DNA from 4 places in the Halomonas sp. 7T genome. Region 4 is predicted to be linked to each of the others. Evidence: predicted binding sites of a transcription regulator. Region 4 holds the regulator's gene; each other region holds the start of a gene.
The links. The regulator FliA, encoded in region 4, starts transcription of late flagellar genes. The targets are predictions, from matches to a motif close to CTAAAGTTNNNNNNNNNNCNGCCGATA.
Positions count from the first base shown of each region.

Region 1 (4,213 bases), 220 kb from region 4:
TCGCTGCTCGGCCTGCGTTAACTTAGTACGTTCTGTTTAAGCCATTAATTAATCGCCCGCAGCTAGTTGATTTTAACTAGTATCTGCGGGCGTTTTGCATACTAAATAACGTTTTTAGTAGAAACGGCGTTACATACTGACATCCAGCCAGTAAGTGCTAAGCACAATCTGCCGCGCCTTGACCAAACATATCGAACATCATCTCCCGCCCCATCGCGGTGAGCACAAAACGCTGATAATCATTAAATTCTGCTGCTTCGCTCTCTGTCAGCACCTGCTGGCAAGTTTGCCAGTTATCATGCTGCGCGCTCAGTTGATTAAGCTCGCGCTGAGTGAGGCCGCGTTGAGGTAAAGTGAGGGTCTCAAGCACATAGCCGTTGTCGTAAAGCAGTTCGGCAACGGTGGAGAGACAATGGCGAAGGCTGCGCTGCACATGGTAAGCGGCTGTTGCCACTGGGGGGGCGGGCTGAAACACCGGGGAGGACATAGTTTTCTCCTGCAAACAGAACCAAAACGGGCTTGCTGCAGTGCATTATAAAGCAATCAGAGTGTTAGACCAAGGTCTAAAAATAGCAGGCTGCAAGGCTGTGCTTTACATACGGTAACTATTAAATGCTTAAAATTTGCCTTTACTGCTTAAGTTTAGGGTTTAATAGCCGATATATTAAGTTATTACTCGACTTCAACATATAAGTAGCGTCAAAGCAGTAGAGGGCGTTAAAAAAAGGACGATATCGTATGGCTTCCATTTCATCACTTGGCATTGGCTCAGGGCTAGACCTAAATGGTTTACTGGATCAGTTGCAGGAGGCTGAGCGGGGCAAGCTGGAACCCATAGAGCGTCAACTGGAAACCCAGCAAACGAAAATTTCTGCCTATGGGCAGCTAAAGAGCGCGCTCTCACAGTTTCAAACGGCCTCAGCGGCGCTAAATGATAGCTCGCTCTATGAGAGCCTCTCTACCAATGTAGGCGGAGAAGCCATTACCGCCACAGCAGATGGTGAAGCGCAGCCCGGCAGCTACAACGTAACGGTCGATCAATTAGCGACGGCGGGCACATTAGCCACGGGGCGTATCAATGCATCAGATGTTCAGTTAGTTGATGCTGACACCATTCTGACATTGAATTTCACAGGCCAAGAGCAAGATAGCGTCAATATCAACGTTAAACAGGGCGATAGTCTGGAAGATATCCGCGATGCCATTAATGCCAAGGAGGGCAGTGGCGTTTTGGCGTCAGTGATCAATGATGGTGAAGGTTATCGCTTGACTCTTAGTTCGTCTGAAACCGGTGCTGATGCATCGATTTCAAGCAGCAATTTCAATGATGTTATCAATGTTACCCCCACTGATACTGAGGTCATTCAGACTGGCCAAAATGCCTCATTAAATGTTAACGGCATTACTATCACAAGCCCCACCAACCAAGTTGACGGAGCGATTCAAGGCGTGACGCTCAATCTTCAGGCTGAAGGTGATAGCACCGTAGCGGTAGAGCAAGATACTCGCGCTGTGCGTGAAGCGATTACCGGCTTTGTCGATGCCTACAATGATCTGAAAGGCACCATGGGCGAACTCACCAGCTTTAACGCAGAAACAGGTGCTGCAGGCGAGCTTTTAGGTGATAGTGCCGTGCGCACGGTAGAGTCTCGTTTACGTAGCGTGCTGAGTGGCGGTGTAGAAGGCCAGTTCTCCATGCTCACTGATATCGGTATTTCGCTGCAGCGAGACGGCACGCTGGAAATTGATAGCGGCAAGCTAGACGATGCCATTGCTAACAATCAGGATGCTCTCTCGGCCTTCTTTGCAGGTAGTGCGGATAATGAGGGCATGGCAGGCCAGGTTAACCAAACCCTTGAGCAGTTGTTAAGCTCTAACGGAACGGTGACAGGCGCTATTTCTGGCGCTGAAAACCGTTCGGAGTCGTTGGTAGAGCGTTACACGCGTATGGAGCAATCCATCGAGCAGACCATTTCACGCTACCGTACTCAGTTTGGTCAGTTGGATGGCATGATTGCCCAAATGAATCAAACCAGTGATTACCTCACTCAACAGTTTGACGCCCTAGATGCGCAGTTGGGCCGTCGTTAATCGCGGCTAGCCATCATCTGAAACGCCTGCGCTAAGCAGGCGTTTTTATTTGATAGACTTAACTCTTTCTTTGAAAGCCTGAAAAAGCGCTAAAGGTGTACGCGTTTCGGTCGATAGAGATACTATCTGCCTTTCTGGTGCGCACGCAATATGACAGCGTGCGCCGTTTTAGTTGTTGAAAATGGCTTTTTGACTTAGCCGTGGTTTAGCTTTTGCACTGAGGAAACCCTGCATGGCGACAATAACCTCTCTTGGCGTTGGTTCTGGCCTTGATCTAACAGGGCTGCTTGATCAGCTTCAAGCGGCTGAGCGGGGCAAACTCGCGCCGATAACACTTCAGAAAAAACAGCAGCAGGCGAAAATTTCTGCCTTTGGACAGCTGCAAACCTCGCTGAATGCGTTTCAAGATTCGGTTGCGAAAATCAACGACCCTAAGCTTTACCAAAGCCTTTCTGCCAGCGTGCGGGGTGATGCTGTTAAAGCGACGACCACGGCTAGTGCCTTGCCTGGCAGCTACCGGGTGGAAGTCTCGCAACTTGCTACCTCCGGCACGCTAGCCTCTAGCAGGATTACTGAAGGAAAAGATGAAGCGCTAGACCTGCAAGGCGCCACCGCGATGCGGCTCAATTTTGGTAGCGGCGATTCTGTCGATATCGACATTGCCCCCGGCAGCAGCCTTTCCGCGATTCGTGATGCCATTAACGCCAACAAAGAGTCTGGTGTTAACGCCACTATTATCAACGACGGCCAAGGCTACCGACTGGCGCTAAGTTCTAAAGAGACGGGGGAAAAAGCTTCTATTGATGGCTTTAGTTTTATTGATGCTAGCCAAGACCCTGTGGCAGCGGTGGCAGGCCCCTTCACAGAAGGTGCTGGCACCCAGAACAGTGGTAAAGACGCCGAGCTAAAAGTAAACGGCATTACCATTACCAGTGCCAAAAATCAGATTGAAGGGGCCATTCAGGGCGTCACCCTCAACTTGGCCGAGTTAAGCATTGCCGAAGGTGAAGCCGCCGCCAGCACCATTAACGTAGAGCGCGATACGCTAAAGCAGCGCGAAGCGATTAACGGCTTTGTAAAAGCGTATAACGACTTAAAAGGCACCATCAGTAAGTTGACGAGCTTCAGTGGCGACAGTGAAACCGCAGGTGAACTAGTCGGCGATAACACCGTGCGCACCATTGAATCACGCCTGCGCAGCGTGCTGACCGGGGGGGCAGAGGGTGGCGAGCTTTCCACTCTCAACCAGCTAGGCATTACTCTGCAGCGGGACGGTAAGCTAAAAGTAGATGACGATAAGTTAAATGACTTGGTTGCTAACAACCCCCAGGCGCTTAAAGACTTCTTTGCTGGCGATACAAAAGCCAACGGTTTAGCAGGCAAGCTAACTACTAGCATAGAGCAGATGCTGGGCAACAATGGCGTGGTTAAGCTGGCGATTAGCGGTGCTGAAAATCGCGTCAAAAGTCTAGACGATCGATTTGAACGTATGGAAAAAAGTATTGAGGGCACCATTGCTCGATACCGCAAACAGTTCAGCCAGCTAGATGGCATGATCGCACAGATGAATAGTATGAGTAGCTATCTTACCCAGCAGTTCGATGCGCTGGATGCTCAGTTGGGGCGTAAAAGGTAATACTGAGTATACCCATCTTTCATTTTAGATTAGCCGTTACGAAGATGTTGAGGATGACGTGCTTGTCTTTCCACCAGGTAGCCATTTGGCCGCCTAGTGGCCTATACGTTTGATGGTAGAGTTTAATAGCTAACATCACGCAAAGCGTTCTAGAGGCATTTGGCGTAATGTCTATGTGGTGTCAATATGCTTTATATGCATTTTTGGTATATTAACTGCTAAATAAAGAATTTCCAGCGCTTTACCGCCAACGGTAGGCTTTATCCATTGTACCCTCCGGTCAAGCGTCTGCTTTTAGCAGGCGCTTTTGGCGTTTTAAAAAGGTGAGTTATGGCTATAACCTCTGCTGCGAATCCCATGAACTATCGCGTACCAATACTCGCCACGGCGGCCATTGTGCTGGGCGCGTTGATCATTGGCGTGGTGTTCAGCGCTAATACTGGGTTGCTGATGATTGTCGGTGGCCTGTTTGGCATGGTGCTCTAC
Region 1 is NZ_CP087112.1:2,634,846-2,639,058, reverse strand. Features, by position in the region: gene LOS15_RS12295 (hypothetical protein) at 158-487, opposite strand; gene fliD (flagellar filament capping protein FliD) at 739-2,091, shown strand; gene fliD (flagellar filament capping protein FliD) at 2,324-3,727, shown strand; gene LOS15_RS12280 (YeeE/YedE family protein) at 4,058-4,213, shown strand, end outside.
Region 1: a site for FliA is predicted at 2,181-2,207, ahead of fliD (flagellar filament capping protein FliD). Genes of this name have one in related genera too.

Region 2 (4,213 bases), 1.1 Mb from region 4:
CAATGACATTCTGCTCCAGTGCTTGGTTAGCCGTGAGATTGACTGCATCACGCACCGCCTCCTCTGCCCACTCAGCATTGCGCCCATGGCGCTCTGCCAAGCCACGAATAAAGCTAACAGCGTCCTCCAGTACCTTTCGCTCCATCGCAGTGCCTTCACGCTCTGCATTAGTTGAAGCGTCGTCGTTTTCTTCCGCATCATCCTCGCTGCCCGGCAAGCCCGAGCCACCCATCTGTACCGGCGTGGCGGAGCCTAAATGGGTCGAAGGCGCCATAGCCGCCACGTGGCTACCATACAGTAGATAAGTGCCAGCGCTTGCCGCACGTGCGCCGCTGGGGGAAACATACATAGCCACGGGGATCTCGGAATTAAGCATGGTTTGAATCATGTCGCGGGTCGTTTCAACCAGCCCGCCGGGCGTATTAAGCTCAACAATCACCAGCTGACTATCGTGCTCTTTAGCGCGACGAAGGCCCCGCTCAAAATAGTCTTTTGTGGCTGGGCCAATGGCGCCCTCAACATTAAGCACTAGCGCGCTGGCACCGCTGCTTTGCGCCACTGCCTGCCAAGTGAATGACAATGCCGCCATCATTACGCCCACCAGCAGTACCCACAGCCAATGCGATTTGAGAGGAAAAGCGTGCATATTCACTCCCGCGCTTTGCGCCATTATCAAAGTCCTACAGCAGTGACCGCTACAACACCACTTGGTTTCACAAAACCTATACAGCCCATGACGACCAGAAAAGAGCCGTAAATATCAAAACCCCTCTTTAACGTAGCAACCCCTGGTTGGGCTCGCCATAAATTAAGTAAAAGTAAGCACTAATGCTTACATTCTTTACATTTCTTGCGTGAACCAGACTCTTATACAGAAGTCGTACCACTAGGACATTTAAGATAAGGAAGATAATGATGCGCACCACCAACGACCGTACAGCCGAAAGCGACACAAAGCAGACCCACTATCAACCACGCGGACTTTCTGATCGCATTGCTTATCGGTTAGTACGTTTCATGCGCTTTTTTGCAGATGCTTTTTTTGCAGGCCGCTATGGCCATCGGGCGGTCATTTTAGAAACGGTGGCCGCGGTGCCCGGCATGGTCGGAGGCGCCATTCAGCATTTACATGCCTTGCGGCGAATTAAAGATGACGACGGCTGGATTCGTACGCTGCTGGACGAAGCTGAAAATGAGCGCATGCACTTAATGACGTTTATCGAAGTGGCCAAACCTAACCGCTTTGAGCGTTTCATTATTATGTTGGCGCAAGGTATTTTCTTTAACCTGTTTTTCTTGCTTTACCTCTGCTCCAGCAAAACCGCCCACCGGGTAGTGGGTTACTTAGAAGAGGAAGCCGTTTATAGCTACACCGAGTACCTAGAGGGAATTGATCGCGGCGAATACGAAAACATCCCCGCTCCGCAAATCGCTATCGACTACTGGAACTTGCCGCAGGATGCTCGGCTGCGTGAGGTGGTGGTTGCGGTAAGGGCTGATGAAGCAGGCCATCGTGACACCAACCATGATTTTGCTGATCAGCTCTCTCAATAACTTTCTCAATAACTTTCTCAATAACTTTCTCAATAACTTTCTCAACAACTTCTCAATAACCCTCTCAGTAACTCTATCAATAGCGCTGTCTAGGCAGTTCTATTTCAATCATGATACTCAGTCGTTTCCACTACTCGTTAAGTTGGCGCCGCTGGTTCAGCGGCGCTGCTGTAACTTCCGCCACGTCTGACCTGTCCTTATTGAATATAATAGCCGCTCACGCGCCACGTGCCGTTTTCAAGATGGGGCGTTACCACCTCCATCACCCTGGGGTTATTTTCAAAACGCGTTTGGAACGTAAACTCCTTGTAGTCCCCTCGCGGTGCGCCGGGCATCGATGTGTACTGCGACACACGCACGCGACGTCGCGCTTGCGCTGCGCCAAGATCCCGCCGCGACAGCGAAATAGTGCGCTGAAGCATGGCCGATGAAAGCGGTGCTTGTAACAGCGGCGAAGCGTTCTCCCACGCCTGCTGATACTCCGCGTTATCAATCATGGCCAACCAGGCTAACGCAGCTTGTTCTGCGGCTTGAACTGACGCCTTGGCGAGGGTCGGAAGAGTAAGCAAAACAACGGTAAAACAAAGGGCAAGTACTTTGCGCATGGCGGGCTCTTTTCGCGGCAGGAGAAGTTAATGACTCTTTACATTATCGGAAAGTTAGCGCGATTCTTTAGCCGTTGCATTCATTAGCCACGGTGGCATCTTGCTTCTCAAACCCCAACCGCTCGTTTACTATGCGCCTTCTCATTTATTTCAGCCCTCACCATTAGGCCACTATGTCCGTCAACGCACTCTACACCGACCTTTCCGGCTACTACGATTTGATGTGCGTCGACATCGACTACCAGGCCCAAAGCCACGCCATTCGTCGCCTGCACCAAATTTTTGGCAACGAAGGCAAACGCCACTTGGATTTAGCCTGCGGTACCGGCCCCCATGTGCGCCATTTTCTGGATGCGGGCTACACCAGCAGCGGGTTGGATATTAACCAACCGATGCTGGATCTCGCCGCCCAACGCTGCCCAGAGGCGCACTTCTCACTGCAAGACATGAGTAGCTTTGAGGTCGACGAGCCGCTGGATCTCATCACCTGCTTTCTGTACTCCATCCACTACAGCGATGGCCTAGAGAAGCTAAGCGCCTGCATTGCCAGCGCCCACCGCGCGTTAAACGAAGGCGGCGTGCTCTACTTTAACGGCGTGGATAAGCAGCGCATTAATAACGAGCTCTCCGTGAAGCACACGGCCACGCAGGCAAACGCCACGTTCAGCTTCCGCTCGGGTTGGCACTACAGCGGCCAAGGGGCGCGGCAGTCGTTACGGCTGAGCATTGAGAAAACAGAGGCAGGGGCAACGCAGGTATGGAACGACGAGCACCCCATGGTAGCGGTCAGCTTTAGCGAACTTATCGCCCTGCTGGAGCCCACCTTCGAGGTGCACGTATTTGAGCACGACTACCAGACCATCACACCCTGGGATAACGTCTCAGGCAATGCGATCTTCGTGTGCGTAAAGCGCGAGAGCCTTGCTTAGCCTTTATCGTTCGGGCGCAGCTGAAGCTGAATGCCCATCAGGAAATTGCGTAGCATTTGATCTTTGCACTCACGGTAATTCTTATGGCTCGGCTTGCGGAAAAACGCGCTGAGCTCGTGTGCGCTAAGCGGCAGCCCCACCTGATCAAACACTTCCAGCACGTCTTCCGCTTTCATGTTGAGCGCAATCCGCAGCTTCTGGAACACCATGTTGTTGTTGAGCTGCGACTCTGGCGCAGGCACTGGCCCTTCACGTTTGCCGCGCTTAAAGCTGATAAAACCGTTTAAAAACGCGGCCAGCTCCCGGTTTTTCATAGTCACGAAAGCGTCGTCATCGTCTTTCTTCAGCCACGCGGTGACCTGCGGCTGGGTAACGGGCACTTCTGCCAGCGCGAAGATATCCACGATGGTGTTATCTTTTAAATCAAAGGTGTAGCGGATACGGCGAAAAATATCGTTATTGGTCAAAATCAGGTTCCTAACCGGTAGTTAATGTTGCCAGCAGCTCATCAATTTCTGCTTTGAGTTCGTTATCTTCAATAGTGTGGGCACTGGCTTGGGCCTGCTGCAAACGTTCAATGGCCGCTTGAGTATCGCCCAGTTCCACTTGCAGCGTTGCCATGGAAAAACCAATCGACGCAATATGGTCGTTCGACTGCTTGGCCACCGCCTTATCCAGCGCTTTTTGGTAGATAGGCAGCGCGTCTTCTAGCTCTTCGGTAAAGTCGGCGAGGGTTTCCCACTGCTCCGGGTGGTCTTTCTCGGTGTTCTCGTGCTCAGAGCAGATCGCCTGTAGCTCGGCGTACAGTGCTTCAAAGGTGGCGCGGTCATCTTTGGCAGCGGCCTTCATCAGCTTTTCGGCGAGCTCATACACTGCCTTGTAAATTTTGGTGTTAATCATCGACCACTACCCCTATTGCTTAAAAACGAATGACTCAAAAACAGACTGACCACAAACCCGACAAGCCTAGGCTTCTGGGCGAATGAGGGCATTATACCTTGTGGGGATAGGGGTACGGGGGAAGGTTGGAGGGAAATAAACGAGTATTCGAGCTACGAACTGCTAATTTTACGCTATGCTGCACCACTTTTTATTTTCGACACCCCTTACGACCTTTGTCAGAGC
Region 2 is NZ_CP087112.1:1,719,102-1,723,314, forward strand. Features, by position in the region: gene LOS15_RS07985 (NfeD family protein) at 1-646, opposite strand, end outside; gene LOS15_RS07990 (alternative oxidase) at 913-1,554, shown strand; gene LOS15_RS07995 (DUF4019 domain-containing protein) at 1,752-2,159, opposite strand; gene LOS15_RS08000 (class I SAM-dependent DNA methyltransferase) at 2,333-3,088, shown strand; gene LOS15_RS08005 (DUF1456 family protein) at 3,085-3,555, opposite strand; gene LOS15_RS08010 (tetratricopeptide repeat protein) at 3,566-3,988, opposite strand.
Region 2: a site for FliA is predicted at 2,204-2,230, ahead of LOS15_RS07995 (DUF4019 domain-containing protein). Genes of this name have one in related genera too.

Region 3 (4,213 bases), 420 kb from region 4:
AAACAACGCCGGGCGACCAGTGGGGTGTAGGGCGTGCTTATAACCGGTTGGTGAAGTTGCGTTTTGATGCGGCCGGTATCGAGATTCCGTTCCCGCATACCACGCTCTACTTTGGGGAAACCAAGGGCGGTAAAACGCCCCCTGCCAATGTGCGTGTATTGGACTCCACGGCGGAGCGTAAAAAGGTGGAAACCTCGCCTGTCGGTCAGCAAGGTGAGCCATCTTCAGGCGCGTCGGCTCAGGCCACCAATGAGCCTGATCATCTAAAACCGGATCATGATGATGTGGACGACGTGTAACGCGAAGCGCTGATCGATTAGCGCGTTAATACTGGGGCCGCCTTAGGGCTGCCCCAGTGCGTTGGGAGGGTTTCAAAGAAAACTAACCTGGGTAGTTTTCAGAATGACGCCCTTCTAAATTGATCGACTCTCCACCATCCACAAACAGTATTTGTCCGGCCACAAAGTCGTTGTCCAATAAGTAGTGCAGCGCTTGTACAAGGTGCGCGGGGCTGCCTTGATGATCCACCGGGATGCCGTCTATGCGCCACTGTATATAGTCGCTGGTGCGCTGAGAGGCGGGCAGCACGACGCCCGGGGCAATGCCGTTGATGCGTAGCCGTGGCGCAAACTCCAGCGCTGCCATGCGCGTCATATCGGCAAGGCTCTTCTTCGACAGTAAATAGGCGGCATAAGGGTATTGGTGGTAGGCCACTTTATTGTCAATGATGTTGACGACCTGCCCGCTCTCCACGGCTTCCGCAAAGTGCCGTGTGAGCAGCAACGGTGTGAACATATTGACCCTGAATTGCGTCTCCAGCATCGCTAGGTCGGTGCCTGCAATGGGCGCTGGTTCATACGCAGAGGCGCTATTTAACAGCAGGTTTAAGCCTGGGAAGTGCTGTTTGGCAGCAGCGACAAGGTCTTCCAGCGAATCGCTTAAGAAGTTGCACGGCACTATCTCACACGCTTGGCCTTTGTGGCGTATAGCTTGCGCCACCTCTTCGGCTTCTTCACGCGAGCTGTTGACGTGTAGGGCGATATCATAGCCTTTTTCGGCCAGGGCTTCGGCGAAGTGGCGCCCTAAGCGTGTCGCGCCGCCAGTAACCAGCGCTGCTGATGAACTCATATAAGGCTCCCTCATTGGATTAACGTTTCAGCGTATGACGCGTTCCTCATGACTCTCTGCGTGAGCGCAGCGTTTGTCAATATCTTGTACAGAGCTTGAACAAAATAGCAGGCAGACTACTCTTAGGGGTCGTTAGTCGGTTTGATCGCTACGCACGGGTTATGCCTCTGAGTCTTCGGTTTTGTAAGCAGTTAATAAGTCGCTTATATGCACTAACATTGGGATGCCGCTATGCCTTCGTCTTCATCGTTACCTACGACACCGTTCACTACGACGCCTGATTCAGCGCGACATGAGTGCTTAATCTCGTTAGGCAGCAACATTCAACCTGAGCATCATTACGCCCAAGCGCTGGCTATCTTAGAGCAGGAGTGTGAGCTGGTGGCGAACTCCCAGGCAATTCGCACCGCGCCTGTGGGCTATCAGCAGCAACCAGACTTCCTCAATGCAGCGTTATTGGTGCGCACGGCCTTCGATTACGCCGCGTTTCGTGCTTACTTGAAAGACGTTGAAGCACGCTTGGGACGGGTGCGTGGCCCGATTAAATCCGGCCCTAGAACCATGGATTTGGATATTGTGGCGTGGGATGGTGAGGTCGTTGATAACGGCTATTATCATCACGACTATGTGCGCGGCCCGGTTGATGAAGTGCTGGTCGCTACTGGGCGCACTATTGCTCCTTCGGCGAGCGCGCTATAAAGCGTTTTTTAATCGGCTCACTCTCACCTTTTTTGCGCCTTGGCCGATAATAGAGTGTCTGCCACAGCGTTAATCTACCGCTGATGGGGTAGCCCCTAGAGGAACGAGCGTGATCAGCCTTGCGACCAACCTAACGTCGCTACTGGTGCAAAATAATCTGCGCAGTAGTCAGCAGTCGATGCAAACCGCCATGCAGCGGTTATCGTCGGGGCTGCGCATTAATAGCGCCAAGGATGACCCTGCCGGTCAGGCGATTGCCAATCGCATGACGGCACAAATTAAAGGCATGAACCAGGCGATCCGCAACACCAATGACGGCATCTCTATGGTGCAAACCGCCGAAGGCACGCTTAACCAGATTAACGACAATCTGCAGCGCATTCGAGAGCTAAGCGTTCAGGCGGCCAACGGCACCAATGCACCCTCCGATCTGGCGTCTATCCAGGGGGAAATCGACCAGCGTTTGGAGGAGATTGAGCGCCTGGCAGGGCAAAGCAATTTCAACGGCATCGGGCTGTTGGGAAGCGATAAGACGCTCAATATCCAGGTGGGCGCCAATGCAGGCAATGTGATTGGCGTTCGCTTTGAAGCGATGAGCCTACAGGCATTAGGTTTGGCAGGCTTTAGCGTACTGAACGATAGCAGCGCCACTGACAATCCGCTCACTGCTATGGATGACGCACTTAAACGCGTTGACCGTCAGCGCAGCTACATGGGTGCAGTACAGAACCGTTTTGAGAGCGTTATCGAAGGGCTGAATACCAACATTATCAACACGTCTGCCGCGCGGTCGCGCATCCAGGATGCGGATTACGCACAGGAAGTCTCGAATCTGATCCGCGCACAAATTCTACAGCAGGCAGGTATCGCGATATTGGCTCAGGCCAACCAGCAGCCGCAGATGATTTTGCGACTGCTGGAAGGGCTTTAAGGAGCGCGGTAGGCAGAGGGGGGTGGGCGTTACTGGATGATGCCCTGTTCCCGCGCCATCGCATAGGCGGCTTGAGGGCCGTTCCACAGCGATGGCAGTAGAATCAACGACACGGGAATCGCCGTGATCACAATAAACTGCTGCAGAGCACCAATCTGTCCCGCGCCCATATACAGCAGCACCGCCGCCATTAGCGCCATCGCAATGCCCCAAAAGGCGCGGATGTAAGGGCTGGGGGCGTCATGTCCTGCACCGACAACGGCAATGGCGTAGCTCATCGAATCTCCCGTGGTGGCAACAAAAATGGTCGTTAATAACAAAATCGCTAGTGCCATCCAGGTGCCGCCGGGTAGCGCCTGGGCTACGGTAAGTGTTGCCACATCAAACTGGAAGTTATTCAACGCCTCGGTGAGGTCGATAACGTCGTTAAGCTGGTAATAGATACCCGAGCCGCCCAGCAGCGTAAACCACACGGTCGTTGCAATTGGCGCCAGCACCGCAACGGCTAGAATCATCTGGCGAATACTGCGACCCCGTGAGATCCGTGCTACAAAAATGGCCATTAACGGTGCATAGCCAATGAACCAGGCAAAGAAGAACACCGTCCACCACTGCATCCACCACGCCGGAGCGGTCTCAGCGGTCATGGTCGCCATGGTGAAGAACTCACTCGCGTAAGCACCCATGCTCGCGACGTAGGTGTTGACCAAGAACAGCGTGGGGCCAAAGATGAAAATGGCCGCACCAATCGCCAGCGCCAGCAGCACATTAAAACGGCTCAGCAGCTGGATGCCTTTGTGGACACCGCTCATCGATGAGAGCACGTAAACAGTTCCCAGCACGGCCAAAATAATTAGCTGACCGGTGTAGCCTTCGGGCAGGCCAAATAGCTCATGAAGGCCAAAACTGACTTGCGTCGCCAGAAAGCCAATCGGGCCGACCGTACCGGCGACAACCGCAATCACGCAGCACGCATCAACGACGCCGCCCAGAGGGCCGCGCATAAGGCGTTCACCTAAAACGGGGTAGAGCAGCGTACGCGGCTGAAGCGGTTGGCCTTTCACATAGTGAGCATGGGCCAGTACGACCGCTGTTAGCGAGCCGAGCACCGCCCATGCCATAAAGCCCCAGTGCATAAAAGACTGAGCCAGCGCGCCAGACACCGCTTCTGCGGTACCGGGTTCGGTGTCAAACGCCGGGGGTGTGACCACAAAATGGTAGACCGGCTCGCCAGCGGCGAAAAACACGCCGCCGCCTGCCAGTAGCGTGCACAGAATGATGGATAGCCACTTAAATGTGCTCATTTCTGGTGCATCAAGGTTGCCGATTTTAGCCGTTGATGCAGGGGAAATGGCCACGCCAATGGCAATAAAAAAGGTCAATAGCAGCAGTAGTTGGAAGTAGCTACCCAACACTCGGGCCGTCCAGGCAAAGCCAGTACTGATGGAGTTGGCG
Region 3 is NZ_CP087112.1:3,271,686-3,275,898, forward strand. Features, by position in the region: gene ybiO (mechanosensitive channel protein) at 1-299, shown strand, start outside; gene LOS15_RS15360 (SDR family NAD(P)-dependent oxidoreductase) at 382-1,128, opposite strand; gene folK (2-amino-4-hydroxy-6-hydroxymethyldihydropteridine diphosphokinase) at 1,360-1,827, shown strand; gene LOS15_RS15370 (flagellin) at 1,937-2,758, shown strand; gene LOS15_RS15375 (BCCT family transporter) at 2,788-4,213, opposite strand, start outside.
Region 3: a site for FliA is predicted at 1,850-1,876, ahead of LOS15_RS15370 (flagellin). Genes of this name have one in related genera too.

Region 4 (4,213 bases):
CCCCCGTGCGGTTGGGAGCAGAAGCAGTTTCTCTGCTGGCGACCCAGCTGCAAGGCGAAGGCGTCACTGCCTTGACCAAGCGCGCATGGCAGCAGCTTAAAGAAGCCGATAGCGGTGATATCAGTACAGAAGTGCGCTTGCTAATGGCCAGCGGCGCTGCTGCCGTGGCAGGGCATTTAGACAGTGCTGACGATGACGCTGCTTTGGCGCTGCGTACCGATATTATGTTGCTGCTAGGTACCCAGCGGAAGCGGCGAGATACCGCTTTGCTTGATGGCTTAATTCATGCCTTTATGGCCCGTGATGCGATTCGCCAGCTAGGCAGCGTTAGCCGAGAGGGCGTGGTATGAGCAGCCAGGATCAGGCGGCAGGGCTGCGTAAATGGGCAGATTTACAGCGCCAGCAGCGTGGAGAAATGCCTGAAGATACGCTAATGGCTGAGGCATCTCCCGCCGCACCTGTCTCACAGGAAGCGGCTTCTGCTTATGCTGTATCCGCGATGCAGCCTACCGTAGAGGTACCGCCAGCGGTGAAGCAGCCGCTAGTTGTGGTGGGCTTATCCTCCCATCAATATCAGGTGAATAAAGTCAAAAGTCGCCTCAGCCAATGGTCGGCGCTCGGGCGTCGCTGGGCTGGAAACCCTGATGACTGGGACATACATTTGGTTGATCCTGCAACCGCTAACCTCCCATTGCTATCGGCCCGTTATTCACGCTGGGCATTGTGGGTTAATAGCGATGCGGATGCGTTTATGTCCATGTATCGAATTTTGCGGCAAGTGCATGACAACAAAGGCCCAAAGCGCCTGTTGGCGCTACATGAACCTCACTTGCCACGCCAAGGATTACTCGATAACTTGCGAGAAGCAGCCGCAAGTTATTTAGACACCGAGCTGCTGTTGCTTGCTCGATAAGGGAGCCGCAGCGCTCATAAGTCAGCGGGTATTGGCAGAGGCCACTGCCTATCAGCGTTACCGGGGGAACCTATGCAGCGACAACGCCAGCAAGGCAGAATGAAATTAAAAATTGTCGCGCTGATTCTGCTGATAATGCTTAGCGCCATGGCGCTAGCCAGTCACGTGCAGGCAGCGCCTGGCAGTTGGAGCAGTCACGTTCCCAGCGTCATGGTTGCCATGAGCGATAGGGTCAGCAGCAGCGGCCCCATCGTGGCACCGAATGCAGCGCAAGTGGGCAATGCCGTCATCGACAGGATTCAATGGCGGTATGAGGCACCACCCGCGGCGCTGGTCAATGCGTGGCTATGCCACCCAGAACAGTGCGTTCCACTGAACAGCATGCGAGGCACTACCCTGGCATTGGCAGGTAAGCACGCCGATGCGCCGCTGTATTTTCGTTTTGCCTTAATGCCTGGCCAGCGGCCGGTGCGGATACAGGGGCTACAAGCAATCGTGAATTACCAGTAACAAGTAGTTCAGCCGCGAGGCACGAGGATGTATACAGCACAAGGCAGGATCAAACAGAGTGAGCTGTTAACGCAATACATGCCGCTGGTGAGACGTCAGGCCTTAACGCTGCAGGTGAGACTGCCCGCAAGTATCGAGCTAGATGATCTGATCCAGGCGGGGATGGTGGGGTTATTAGAAGCCCTTGGGCGTTTTGATGCGGCCCAGGGCGCGACTTTTGCGACCTTTGCTAGCCAGCGAATCCGTGGCGCGATGATGGACGAGCTACGCACGCGCGATTGGCTTCCCCGCAGCGTGCGGCGTTCGGCTAGGGCAATGGATGAGGCGGTGCGTCGGCTAGAGCAACAGCTAGGCCGCGCGCCCGACGAGGGGGAGATTGCCCGTGACTTAGGGATGCCGCTTAGCGACTATCAGCAGCTGCTTAATGATACCAATAGCGGCCAGCTGCTGCCGTTTGAAGAGCTTGTCGGAGAGGGTGGAGAGCCTAGCGGCGGCGACGCTGGCAATAGGCTGTTTGACCAGCTGCTGGGTGCCCAGCAGCGGCAAGCCCTGATTGAAGCGATTGAGGCGCTGCCCGAGCGAGAAAAGCTGTTAATGGCGCTGTACTACCAAGAAGAGATGAATTTAAAAGAGGTGGGTGCTGTGCTGGGCGTGACGGAGTCGCGTGTTTCCCAGCTGCATAGTCAGGCTGTTAGCCGTTTACGCGCCCGCCTGCACGATGCCCATTAATCTCTCACTCACGTATTTGAACCCGGCGAGGAGCCGTTGATGAATCCATCTACGCTAATCGGTATATCTGCCAGCATCCTACTGCTTGTCAGCGTACTGTTTTTTACCGCAGAGTCCCCCGAAAGCTTTCTGAATTTGCCAGGCCTTGCGATTGTCATCACCGGCACGCTGGCGGCGACGTTTATCAGCTACCCACTGAAAGAAGTGCTCAGGGTCGTGCGCTTGGTCGGTTTAGTGTTTCGTCGTGAAAACACCTACGTGCGAGACGACATTAATGAGCTGGTATCGATGTCTCGGCTATGGTTTAAAGGCGACGTGCGAGCGGTGGAAAAAGAGCTAGAACATACCCGAAATCCATTTCTACGCACGGGTATTCAGCTGGTGATTGCGAATACCAAAGAGGATGAGATTTTCGATATGCTGCGCTGGCGCATCGCACGGTTAAAAGCGCGAGAACATGCAGAGGCACAAATTTTCCGCACGATGGCCACCTATGCGCCTGCTTTTGGCATGATTGGCACCTTGGTGGGGTTGGTCAATATGCTTGAAGTCATGGATGCAGGCGACCTAGAAGTCATTGGACCGCGCATGGCCGTTGCCTTGCTCACCACGTTTTATGGCATTTTGCTCGCCAACTTAGTGTTTAAGCCGGTTGCCGTTAAGCTGGAGCGGCGCACCGAAGAGCGCCTTATCACCATGAACATGGTGCTCGAAGGCATATCGCTGATTACCAAGCGCCGCCTGCCTTCGTTTATTGAAGAAACACTGAACTCATTTGTTGCTAACTACCACGATGAAATCCGCGACGCTAACGTGAAGCCGCGCGAAGCGCCTAGCCCATCGACAAAAGGGTAGCGCCATGCTGAATAGTGAAGCCCGTCATGCGCTGGAAATGCCCATTGCCGAAGGCGAGGGGGATGAGAGCTGGTTAACGAGCTATCTGGACGTTTTAACGCTGTTGATCACCCTGTTTGTGCTACTGCTGGCGTTAACGCCACCAGGGGGCGGGGAGGCATCGGATAGCGACAACATGCGCTTGGCCAGCGCGATTACATCGCTGCCCCTTGCGACCCTGGCCACGGGTATCAAGCCGCGTCATCAAGGGCTGCGGCCACAAATGGCGGGGCTAAACATTCCTGGTGTCAGCGTTTCCCAGGGCCGGGAAGGCGTCACCCTGCGTATCGATGATAGCCTTTTGTTCCCCAGTGGCGATGCTGTGCTCACGCCCCAAGGGCAAAATGTGCTAGAAAGCCTGACAGCCACGCTTGAGGCTTTTGAAGGTCAAATTTCGGTAGAAGGACATACTGATAATATACCCATTGCTACGTCACGATTCCCGTCGAATTGGGAGCTTTCTGTAGGTCGCGCGATTGCGGTTGTTCGCCACCTTGAACGCCAGGGAATCGCTGTTTCACGAATGCGGGCGGTCGGATATGCCGATACCCAACCCATGGAAAGCAACGCGACGCTAGAAGGTAGAGCAGCCAATCGTCGCGTTGAGCTGTTGCTAAAACAGCAGCTTGAGGGTGAATAGATTTTTTCGAGGCTATTTTTGTGTCGAAGTATCACCCTTTACTTCAGTCGTTTGGCGCACTGCTGGTGCTGGATGCGGACAGTTGGCGGATTCAAGCTGTCAGTAGCAACCTGGCGGCACTCGTTGGCACGGCCGTTACCCACGACCGTGTTCAAACGCTGTCGGGTGTACTGGGTAAGCGCTTGAGCCAGCGGCTGCGCCGGGAACTAAAAGGCCAACAACGTCTAGCTGGGCCGTTAACCTTTACGCGTCCGGCGAGTGCAACGCGTTTTCAGCTTTATGCCTACCGTTCAGGCGCCTACGTTGTGGTGGAAGTTGAACCACTCACACCTATCGCTAAACGGCGTCTATTAGGCACCGTGAATGATCGCTTGCTGAGGCTGACAGAAGCGAGCCACCAAGAAGAGCTGCTCGACTACCTGGTGCGGACTGTTCAAGAGCTGACCGGTCATGACCGTGTGACGATCTGCCATTTTGACAGCGACTGGCACGGTCTTATTGTCGCCGAAGCGCGCGATGACAACCTA
Region 4 is NZ_CP087112.1:2,855,381-2,859,593, reverse strand. Features, by position in the region: gene flhF (flagellar biosynthesis protein FlhF) at 1-350, shown strand, start outside; gene LOS15_RS13360 (hypothetical protein) at 347-913, shown strand; gene LOS15_RS13355 (flagellar protein FlhE) at 986-1,423, shown strand; gene LOS15_RS13350 (RNA polymerase sigma factor FliA) at 1,451-2,152, shown strand; gene LOS15_RS13345 (motility protein A) at 2,192-3,007, shown strand; gene LOS15_RS13340 (flagellar motor protein MotB) at 3,012-3,686, shown strand; gene LOS15_RS13335 (sensor domain-containing diguanylate cyclase) at 3,707-4,213, shown strand, end outside.